DNA from 3 places in the Corynebacterium callunae DSM 20147 genome. Region 1 is predicted to be linked to each of the others. Evidence: riboswitches for the same ligand, from Rfam matches in the RefSeq annotation. Region 1 holds a riboswitch; each other region holds the start of a gene.
The links. Region 1 has a riboswitch for thiamine pyrophosphate ahead of H924_RS08725 (thiamine phosphate synthase). Riboswitches for the same ligand answer to the same signal wherever they lie in the genome.
Positions count from the first base shown of each region.

Region 1 (3,322 bases):
CAACGATGATGCTTTCCAAATGTATGGCCTGGAGTCAATGACTGGAACTGTGGCCGCAGATTGTGGTTATGGACGCCCAGCCGCTCAGCAATTTACCGACAAAGCTGGTCATGACCTTTCTGCCGAACTCCTTGCTGAAGCCGATGCTGACTGGATCTTCTACGGTGTCCAAACTGGAGCCCCAAGCCCGGTAGATACCGCACTATGGCCTTCACTGACAGCCGTGCAAAATAATAAGGCCGTAGAAGTTGATTATGACCCCTGGTTTGTTAATGCTTCTCTCGTTTCTGCCGAGATCATCCTCGAGGGTCTTAGCTCCACTATCAAAGCTTAATTAACTCGCTAAAAAGCCCTTGTACACTTCCGCTGAAATGTACAAGGGCTTTTTAGCGGGCAAATTGCAGGATAAAGATGGGAAAACCCCCTAACTCACACGCTAGGTGAAAGTTAGGGGGCAGGTCAGCGGGGTTTAATTCCGCAACCAAGCGATAATAATTATCGCTTCTCCTTGATGCGGGCAGCCTTACCGCGCAGCTCGCGCAGGTAGTACAGCTTGGCGCGACGAACGTCACCACGACGGATGACCTCGATCTTCTCGATGTTTGGGGAGTGTACTGGGAAGGTACGCTCAACACCGATGCCGAAGGAAACCTTACGGACGGTGAAGGTTTCGCGAACTCCGCCACCCTGGCGACGAATGACAACACCCTTGAAGAGCTGGGTACGGGTGTTGGCACCTTCGATAACCTTGACGTGAACGTCGAGGGTATCGCCGGGACGGAAAGCAGGAACGTCGTCGCGCAAGTATGCGGAATCGACCTTATCCAAAAGGTTCATAAAAAATCCTTTGACTAGTAGGGAAAGAGGACCCTGGCGGCACTTCCCCTTTTGGGGCGCTCGGCCGGTTCGTATCCGTTTCAATTATGCGCCGCTGCTACCTGTCCCCCATTACTGCGGGATACGTAGAGTCAACCTAGGTATTCTTTCACATTTACCCCCGATTGACAAACCCAATGCCATACCCGTTGACAAAATAGCTTCCACCGACTTAACTGGCTGCCACTACCCCACGGGTGCCCAAAGCATTGGGCTGAGATTGTGCACTACTGCTGCGCCGGACCGTCTGAACCTGTCTGGTTAACACCAGCGAAGGAAGTGAGGACTTCATAGTTGTGCCTATTCAAAATTCCCCTACCCCACTTGACCTGCGATGTTATGTGGTCACCGGCAGTGGATCCCCTGAACATATTGTGCGTGTAGCCCAAGAAGCCGCAGCAGGTGGCGCGGGTGTTGTGCAGGTGCGCTCCAAACCTATAACCGCCCGCGAGCTGCTGGAATTGGGTGAAAAGGTGGCAACCGCAGTTGCGCTTGCCAATCCGGACACCAAGACGCTTATCGACGACCGCCTCGACGTTGCAGCTATTTTAATGCGCCGCGGACTCCCCGTTCACGGCATCCACCTTGGTCAAAGCGATATTCCAGTTGCAGCTGCTCGTGAATTGCTTGGAGCTGGTGCCATCATTGGGCTAACCACCGGAACCGCCGACCTAGTACACGCTGCCAATGAATATGCCGAGATTATTGATTACATCGGCGCTGGCCCATTTCGGCCAACTCCCACCAAGCAATCGGGACGGCCACCACTCGGATTTGATGGTTACCGAGAACTAGTTCAGATTTCCAAGCTCCCCATTGTCGCCATTGGCGATGTCCAACCTGCAGATGTCTTCGAGCTAGCTGCTACCGGAATTGCTGGTTGTGCCATGGTACGTGCCTTTATGGAGGCGGAATACCCCCGCAGCATTTCAGAAAGCGTAATCACCCAATTTATTGCAGGATCACAAGCATGAATGATCAGGCAATTGTTATTGGTGGCGGCATCATTGGGCTGAGCACTTGTTTTGAATACCAAGAGGCCGGTTTTCAGGTCACGCTTATTGATCGCGATCCGATCTCCGGAGCCACCCAACATGCTGGCGGCATGTTAGCTCCCATGTCAGAGGTGCAATATCAGCAATCTGAGCTGCAAGGATTAATGAAAGCCTCGGCACGGCTCTACCCAGATCTCATTCGTCGAGTACGTCGCCACACAGATCTGCCCACCGGTTATCGAACCAACGGCACCTTATTGGTCGGAGCAGACCGAGCCGATGCCACCCACTTGGGAAATCTGCTGCGCCATATGGAATTTGAGGATGCCGCAGTAGATCCCCTCACGATTCGAGAAGCTCGTGCCTTGGAACCAGCTCTTTCACCACGCATCTCCAAAGCCCTCAGTATCGAAGGAGATCATCAGCTTGATCCCCGACTTTTTGCTAGAGCCTTATTGGACGCAGTTATCAGCCGGGGCGCTGAGCTGATTCAAGATTCAGTGTTGTCTATTGACGGCCACAACCCCTGCCGGACCTTGACTTTGGCCTCGGGGGTGAGGGTGGCGTCGAAAAGCACTGTTGTTTTAGCGGCGGGCCTGGGGGCCGCCAAGATACCGGGCTGGTTTAGTGCTAAAAATCCGCTGAATCTCAGGCCGGTTTATGGCGATATCATGCGGGTTCGAGTGCCGGAATCAATGCAACCATTAATTTCGAAGGTGGTGCGTGGCTTCGTGGAGGATCGCCCTGTTTATCTCATTCCACGCGAGGACGGCAGCTTAACTATTGGTGCGAGTAGCCGCGAGGACAGCCCGCAACCGCGTACCGGTGCAATCCATGACCTGTTGCGCGATGCAATTCGCCTAGTGCCTGGCATTGCAGATACCGAATTTATGGAGGCTACCTGCGGTGCGCGTCCCGGCACCCCGGATGATATGCCCTATTTGGGGCGGGTGGGATCCAACCTGATTATTTCCACCGGCTATTTCCGGCACGGCATTCTTTTAGCGGCACTGGCTGCCAAAACTGCCGTTGACCTCACGCTCGAGAAGCAAACGCTGACTTATATTAATGCCTGCAATCCACTGCGGCATGCTCCTGAATTTTCAAGGATGACACCATGATCACTTTCACCCTTAATGGCACCACCACCTCCCGTGAAGTCACCACTGTGGAGGAATTAGTACAGCAACACGTTGGCACCACCGAGGGTGTAGCTGTGGCAATTAATGCCACAGTATTGCCCCGTTCGCAGTGGTCACAGCCACTTTCCGCGGGCGCTAACGTAGATATTCTCAGCGCCGCGCAGGGAGGTTAAGATGCTCACAATTGCCAATAAAACCTTTGATTCCCACCTCATCATGGGTACTGGTGGTGCTTCTTCTCAAGCGCTTTTAGAACAATCACTTAAAGCTAGTGGCACCCAATTAACCACGGTTGCCATGCGCTATCAC
Region 1 is NC_020506.1:1,844,808-1,848,129, forward strand. Features, by position in the region: gene H924_RS08715 (ABC transporter substrate-binding protein) at 1-334, shown strand, start outside; gene rplS (50S ribosomal protein L19) at 496-837, opposite strand; TPP riboswitch at 1,060-1,173, shown strand; gene H924_RS08725 (thiamine phosphate synthase) at 1,173-1,850, shown strand; gene thiO (glycine oxidase ThiO) at 1,847-2,992, shown strand; gene thiS (sulfur carrier protein ThiS) at 2,989-3,186, shown strand; gene H924_RS08740 (thiazole synthase) at 3,188-3,322, shown strand, end outside.

Region 2 (3,322 bases), 550 kb from region 1:
TCTAAAGCCTGTTTAAATCCTTCGTGAAAATCCAGGCCCGGGCTTGTTGGCACTATCCCCAGGGAAATATTGCCATAACAACCATTGCGGTCGTACTTCGGACCAATACTGACCATGTAATGCCCATTTTTGGACTCAAAACGCATGAGGCGTCTGGTTGGACTAGATCCACTCCATTCAGCCAGACCACCATTTTTTACAAACCATTCCATCCGAGCCGGATCATGATTCCAACCGCGAATATGTTCCCCACCAGCATCAAACTCGACGAACTGGCCATCCATACGCAGGTTAGTAACTGGCTCCCATGTCGCCCTTTCGCGCAAAACCTTTACTTGTAGGTAGAAGGGTTCGTGTCCTGGTAAATGATGTCCGCAGCTATTGGGCAATGGAGGCTTAGCAGAAATATTCCCCATGGGAATCTCCTTCAAAAAATCGCTCTTCTCTGCATTCTTTTGAGTACAGAGCCGATCTTCCTTCGGGGGCACCGTGCGCGATGCGCGGTTGCCAGTCAGCCTGCCGAAGGGCTTGCGGCTGATCTTCTTGATCGTGAAATCGACATTAACAGACAGCTTGGTCTAGATGCAAGCCGAATTTATAATGTCCCAATCCTTTTGTGTCGATGGATTCACCGATACCCTAGCCACTCTATTCAGGGCATCAGATACGAGCGCTTGAAGAAAAAACAAGAGCCCCGGTGATGTACCAAAATGGTAGGGATCACTCCGGGGCTTAGGAATCCTAAGCGTAAGACCTTGGCGACGTGACTGGCAACTCCCCTACATCTATCGCAGAGCTCGAACAGTGGTTCTCCATCCCTAGAATGAATACATACCGAAATTCTGAAAATCCCGAAAGTTTTTACATCTGGAATACCCAGTTATCTAAAGCATATTTAGAAGATATACAACATGTAGAAGTGCTTTTAAGAAACAGGGTTGACGCCCAATTACGATCTGCTCGTGGCCCCTTCTGGTTTGAAGATGATAGCTATTTTAGATTTGCTCAACAGTTCAAAAAAGCTCTAACAACCGCCAAAAGAAGAACTAAAACAAACGATTCTCCTGGGAAAATAATCACCGCTCAGCAAGTCACATTTAAACGTCGAAAATAGGAACCTCAATATGTTTGATTCAGCAGTTTTTAATGTCGCCTCTTGGATTGAGAAAGGATTCAAGACCACTCACGGGTGTCTGAGATTCGCAGGCAACGGCCGAGTTAGAACCACTACGTAGGCGTACCTCACCATCACCCCGTCGAAAAGCGCCCTCTCTTAACCCCCGCAAGGGGGTAACTTTTACGCGCACGCGTGCAACGCGCTAGTTTTGACGGCAGTCCCCACGGGCGCCCGAGCACGGGCTGAGATCGCGCTGATTGCTGCGCGAGCACCGTTTGAACCTGTCCGGTTAGCACCGGCGAAGGAAGAGAGGAATGGTGCAATGCCGCCTACCCAAAATGAGATCCACCCGAAACACAGCTACTCCCCCATCCGCAAGGCCGGTCTCGAGGTCCCGGAGACTGAAATCCGCCTTGATGACTCGCCAAGCGGCCCCAACGAACCCTTCCGCATCTACCGCACCCGTGGCCCAGAAACCGACCCCAAGCAGGGACTTCCGCGTCTGCGCGAGTCATGGATCACCGCCCGCGGCGACGTTGCCGCCTATCAGGGGCGCGAGCGTTTGCTTATCGACGACGGTCGCTCGGCAATGCGTCGAGGTCAAGCTTCGGCAGAATGGAAAGGCCAAAAACCAGCTCCTTTGAAGGCGCTACCTGGCAAAAGAGTCACCCAAATGGCCTATGCGCGCGCTGGCGTGATTACTCGTGAAATGGAGTTTGTGGCGCTGCGCGAACACGTTGATGCGGAGTTTGTGCGCTCGGAGGTTGCACGCGGTCGGGCGATTATTCCCAACAACGTCAACCACCCCGAATCTGAACCGATGATTATTGGTCGCAAATTTTTGACCAAAATCAACGCCAATATTGGCAATTCTGCGGTCACTTCTTCAATCGAGGAAGAGGTGTCCAAGCTGCAGTGGGCCACGCGCTGGGGTGCCGATACCGTGATGGATCTATCCACCGGCGATGATATTCACACCACGCGCGAATGGATTATCCGCAACTCCCCCGTTCCTATCGGCACCGTCCCGATCTACCAAGCGCTGGAAAAAGTAGATGGCGTGGCCGCAGACCTTAACTGGGAAGTATTCCGCGATACAGTCATTGAGCAGTGCGAACAAGGCGTGGACTATATGACCATCCACGCCGGCGTCCTGCTGGCTTATATCCCACTGACCACCCGTCGCGTCACCGGCATTGTCTCACGCGGCGGATCCATCATGGCCGGTTGGTGTCTGGCGCACCACCGCGAATCATTCCTCTACGAGCATTTCGACGAGCTGTGCGAAATTTTTGCACAATATGACGTCGCCTTCTCCCTCGGTGATGGCCTACGCCCCGGATCGCTTGCCGATGCCAACGACGCCGCGCAATTCGCCGAGCTGAAAACCATTGGTGAACTCACCCAACGCGCCTGGGAATACGATGTGCAAGTAATGGTCGAAGGACCTGGACACGTGCCACTAAACATGATCCAGGAAAACAACGAGCTGGAACAAAAGTGGGCAGCGGACGCGCCTTTCTACACCCTTGGACCCCTAGTTACCGACATCGCTCCAGGTTATGACCACATCACTTCTGCCATTGGTGCGGCTCACATCGCCATGGGTGGCACCGCCATGCTGTGTTATGTCACCCCAAAAGAACACCTTGGCCTGCCCAACCGTGACGACGTCAAAACCGGCGTAATCACCTACAAGCTCGCTGCCCACGCAGCAGATGTGGCCAAGGGTCATCCCGGCGCGCGTGCCTGGGACGACGCCATGAGCAAAGCGCGTTTTGAATTCCGTTGGAATGATCAATTTGCACTCTCCCTCGACCCCGACACTGCAATCGCCTACCACGACGAAACCCTGCCGGCGGAGCCTGCCAAGACCGCACACTTTTGTTCAATGTGTGGCCCGAAGTTCTGCTCCATGCGAATTAGCCAAGACATCCGCGATATGTTTGGCGATCAAATCGCGGAATTGGGGATGCCTTCGGTTGGGGCTTCTTCTGGCGATCCTTTGGAGGGCGCCTCTGGTGGGGTGCAGGAAGATGCCTCTGTTGGGGCGCGGGAGGGGATGGCTGAGAAATCCCGGAAGTTTATTGCTGGTGGAGTGGAGGTTTATCGGCGTTAGACAGAGCGATCCCAGATAGCCTCATATCGTTTTTCGACCAATGGCCAAATAATGTCCTGAACATCCTCCAATGTGGTGACGCCTTC
Region 2 is NC_020506.1:1,293,885-1,297,206, reverse strand. Features, by position in the region: gene H924_RS06105 (hypothetical protein) at 1-416, opposite strand, end outside; SAM riboswitch class IV at 433-549, opposite strand; gene H924_RS14125 (Abi family protein) at 764-1,114, shown strand; TPP riboswitch at 1,331-1,441, shown strand; gene thiC (phosphomethylpyrimidine synthase ThiC) at 1,440-3,236, shown strand; gene H924_RS06090 (hypothetical protein) at 3,233-3,322, opposite strand, start outside.
Region 2: it holds a riboswitch for thiamine pyrophosphate, as region 1 does, so the genes downstream of both, thiC (phosphomethylpyrimidine synthase ThiC) here and H924_RS08725 (thiamine phosphate synthase) in region 1, are expected to answer to the same signal.

Region 3 (3,322 bases), 780 kb from region 1:
AAGCAAGTACACCAGAAACACTCTTTGAAGTAGCTGGGGGATTAAGTAGAGAAGAAGACATTGTTCTTAAACCTCAAATCGGGGTAGGTCACGGCCGACATACTGCTCAGCAATGTAGCGCTGGCCAGCTTCGGATCCGAGGACGGAATGCAATTCAGCAAAGCGGCGTTGGGTGGCAAAATAATCTTCATCTGGAACTGCATGCAGCATCGAGCTCATCCAATAAGAAAAGTGCTGCGCCTTCCAGACTCGGGGCAGTGCAAGTTTGGTGTAGTCGTCGAGAAGCGCACTGTCTTTTTTCTTTAATGCGCGCACTAACCCTGGTGCCAGCACAGAGACATCAGCCACCGCTAAGTTCAGGCCTTTGGCTCCGGTGGGCGGGACGGTGTGGGCTGCGTCGCCGGCCAGGAAGAGGCGGCCTTTTTGCATGGGCTCGGTAACTGCAGAGCGGAAGCGTAAAACAGCTTTATCAAAAATCTTGCCTTCAGAAACGGTGATGCCGGGGGAGTCTGCACGCAGGTGCAGCTGCTCCCAAATACGATCATCAGACCACATGTCAGGGGTGTCATTGGGGTCGCACTGCAGGTAGTAGCGTTGCACGGTGTCGGTGCGGGTGGAAATTAGTGCAAAACCTTCGGGATGGGTGGCATAAATGAGCTCTTTTTGGGTCTTGGCAGCTTCCACTAAAATGCCAAACCAGGCATAAGGATATTCGTGGCGGACGCGGACTCCACTGCCCTCGGTAATGATTTTGCGATAAGGCGAGCTGGAGCCGTCGGCGGCAATGACATAATCGGCGCTAATGGTGGTTGAGGAGCCATCAGCCTCGGTGTAAACCACTTTGACCTTGTCATTATCAAAACCTCCAGTGCCTCCAGTGCCTTCAACTGCATCAACTGTGGTGGAAAAGAGAAGCTCGCCGCCATCTTCTAAACGCTTCGCAATAAAGTCTTTGAGATATTCATGCTGTGGGTAAATGGCTACTTTATGGCCGGTGATTTCGGTTAAAGGAATACGGATTCTTTCCCCGTTGATGGAAATATCAATTGCTTCATCATGGTCGGCTTCAGCTTCCATTCGGGCGCCTACACCGGTTTCCCGCATGAGATTCAACGTGCCCTGTTCCAAAATTCCAGCGCGGACCGTTTCTTCGACTTCCTTGCGGGTGCGCTTTTCAAAAACGATGGACTCAATGCCCTGCAAGTGAAGCAGATGTGCCAGCGTAAGTCCCGCAGGTCCGGCGCCGATAATGGCAACGGGGATGTGGTTCATGGGGGAGAGTCCTTTCCTAAAGTGAGTCGGGCTAATTAAATCTGTCCAAGTGACATAGGCCTCAAATTATGGCAAAAGCGATATTGGGGCAAAGTGTTCACTCTGCGAACTTCAGGTATTTTTATGGCGAGTGTTACAAGCAGTGGGAACTCTATTATCCGAATCCGGATAAGGGGGTACCTAGGGGTGTGTTTAAGGGGAGGCTTTAAAGCTGAGAGGATTCAATAGGAATCTTGGATTCTGTCCGACCTATGAGTTAGGGTGATCGAGTACACAATTTTATAGGCACGGGTGCTCGGTGAAATTCCGGGCTGAGATGCAGCACAGCTGTAACCGTTGAACCTGATCCGGATAATGCCGGCGCTAGGGAGGAAAAAATGACTACCACTCGTATGTCCAAAAAGGCTTCACAATGGCGAGTTATTGATATCGTCATCGCGGCAGTGCTCGGTGTAGCCTGCGGCTTGATCTTTGTGGTGTGGAATTCCATTGGCTATGCCTGGACCACCGCTTTTGATGCCCTAACCCCAGGTCTCGGCGGCTTTGCTATCGGAATTTGGCTGCTCGGTGGAGTTTTGGGCGGACTCATTATCCGCAAACCAGGTGCAGCAATCTTTGTTGAAGTCCTCGCAGCCTGCGTTTCCGCAGCACTGGCCTCACAGTGGGGAATTGCCACCATTTACTCCGGCTTGGCCCAGGGAATCGGTGCGGAAATCATCTTCGCCATCTTCTTGTACCGCCGTTTTAACCTCTCAGTAGCAGTGCTTTCCGGTATGGGCGCCGGCCTGGGTGCAATTTTGCTCGAGCTTTTCTTCTACGGCAATGCTGCAAAATCCTTGGCCTTTAACGCAATTTATGGTTCCACCGTTTTGGTCTCCGGAGCGATTTTGGCAGGTGCTCTGGGCTGGTTCCTGGTGCGCGCACTTGCCCGTACCGGCGCCCTAGAGCGCTTTGCCGCTGGTCGCGAATACCGCCAGGAAGTCTAATGACCGTTGCGATCGGCACCCGCGTCATCGCGCGGAACTTCGGATATCGCCATGCCTCTCGCAAAAATCCGGCGCTGCAAAACATCAGCTTTGACATCGCACCCGGCGAGCGCGTCCTGCTCACCGGCGCCTCCGGCTCCGGCAAATCCACCCTGCTCGCCGCGTTGGCCGGCGTTCTCGGGGGAGGCGAGGAGGGTGAGAGCAGCGGTGAGTTGCTTTGCGACGCCTCCTCGGTGGGTTTGGTGCTCCAAGATCCAGACTCCCAGGTGATCGCCTCTCGCATTGGTGATGACGTAGCCTTTGGCTGCGAAAACATGGGAGTACCTCGGGCAGAAATCTGGCCTCGTGTGGAACAAGCCCTTGAAATGGTGGGCCTCAACCTGCCTTTAAGCCATCCCACGAAGTATCTCTCTGGTGGCCAAAAACAACGCCTGGCTCTAGCCGGGGTTATTGCCATGGGCGCGCGCCTTATTTTATTGGATGAACCCACCGCCAACCTTGATCCAGTTGGTCAAAAAGAAGTGGTGGCTGCGGTAAATAAGGTGGTCGCTGAAACCGGTGCCACTTTAATTGTGGTGGAACACCACCATGAACTCTGGCTGGATACGATCGACCGGATCATCAATATCACTGATGGTCAAGATCTCAGCCCAGCTGATTTACCTACCCTTGGCCACCTGCCACCGGCGCGACCTGCAACTTCAACATCTCTGATGCGTGGGGAGAATCTGCTTTGTGCCTGGGGTCCAGCACGCTCATTTTCACTGCCAGTAGCAGCATCCACAGTGATTACCGGCCCTAATGGCGCTGGTAAATCCACCTTGGCATTAACCATCGGGGGCTTGATTGCACCTAAAGCTGGAAAGCTTGAACTGGCAGAGCAATTAAGCCAAGGACTAAAAAAGCCACCGCATCGCTGGAAGTCCGCTGAACTAGCTCAACGCATCGGCACCGTTTTCCAGGATCCTGAACACCAATTTGTCGCCCGTACGGTCCGCGCTGAGCTGGAAGTTGGACCAAAGGTGATGCAGGTTGATACTGCTCAACGGATTGAAGAGCTTCTT
Region 3 is NC_020506.1:1,066,425-1,069,746, forward strand. Features, by position in the region: gene H924_RS05100 (MFS transporter) at 1-61, opposite strand, end outside; gene H924_RS05105 (4-hydroxybenzoate 3-monooxygenase) at 67-1,272, opposite strand; TPP riboswitch at 1,550-1,659, shown strand; gene H924_RS05110 (ECF transporter S component) at 1,650-2,258, shown strand; gene H924_RS05115 (ABC transporter ATP-binding protein) at 2,258-3,322, shown strand, end outside.
Region 3: it holds a riboswitch for thiamine pyrophosphate, as region 1 does, so the genes downstream of both, H924_RS05110 (ECF transporter S component) here and H924_RS08725 (thiamine phosphate synthase) in region 1, are expected to answer to the same signal.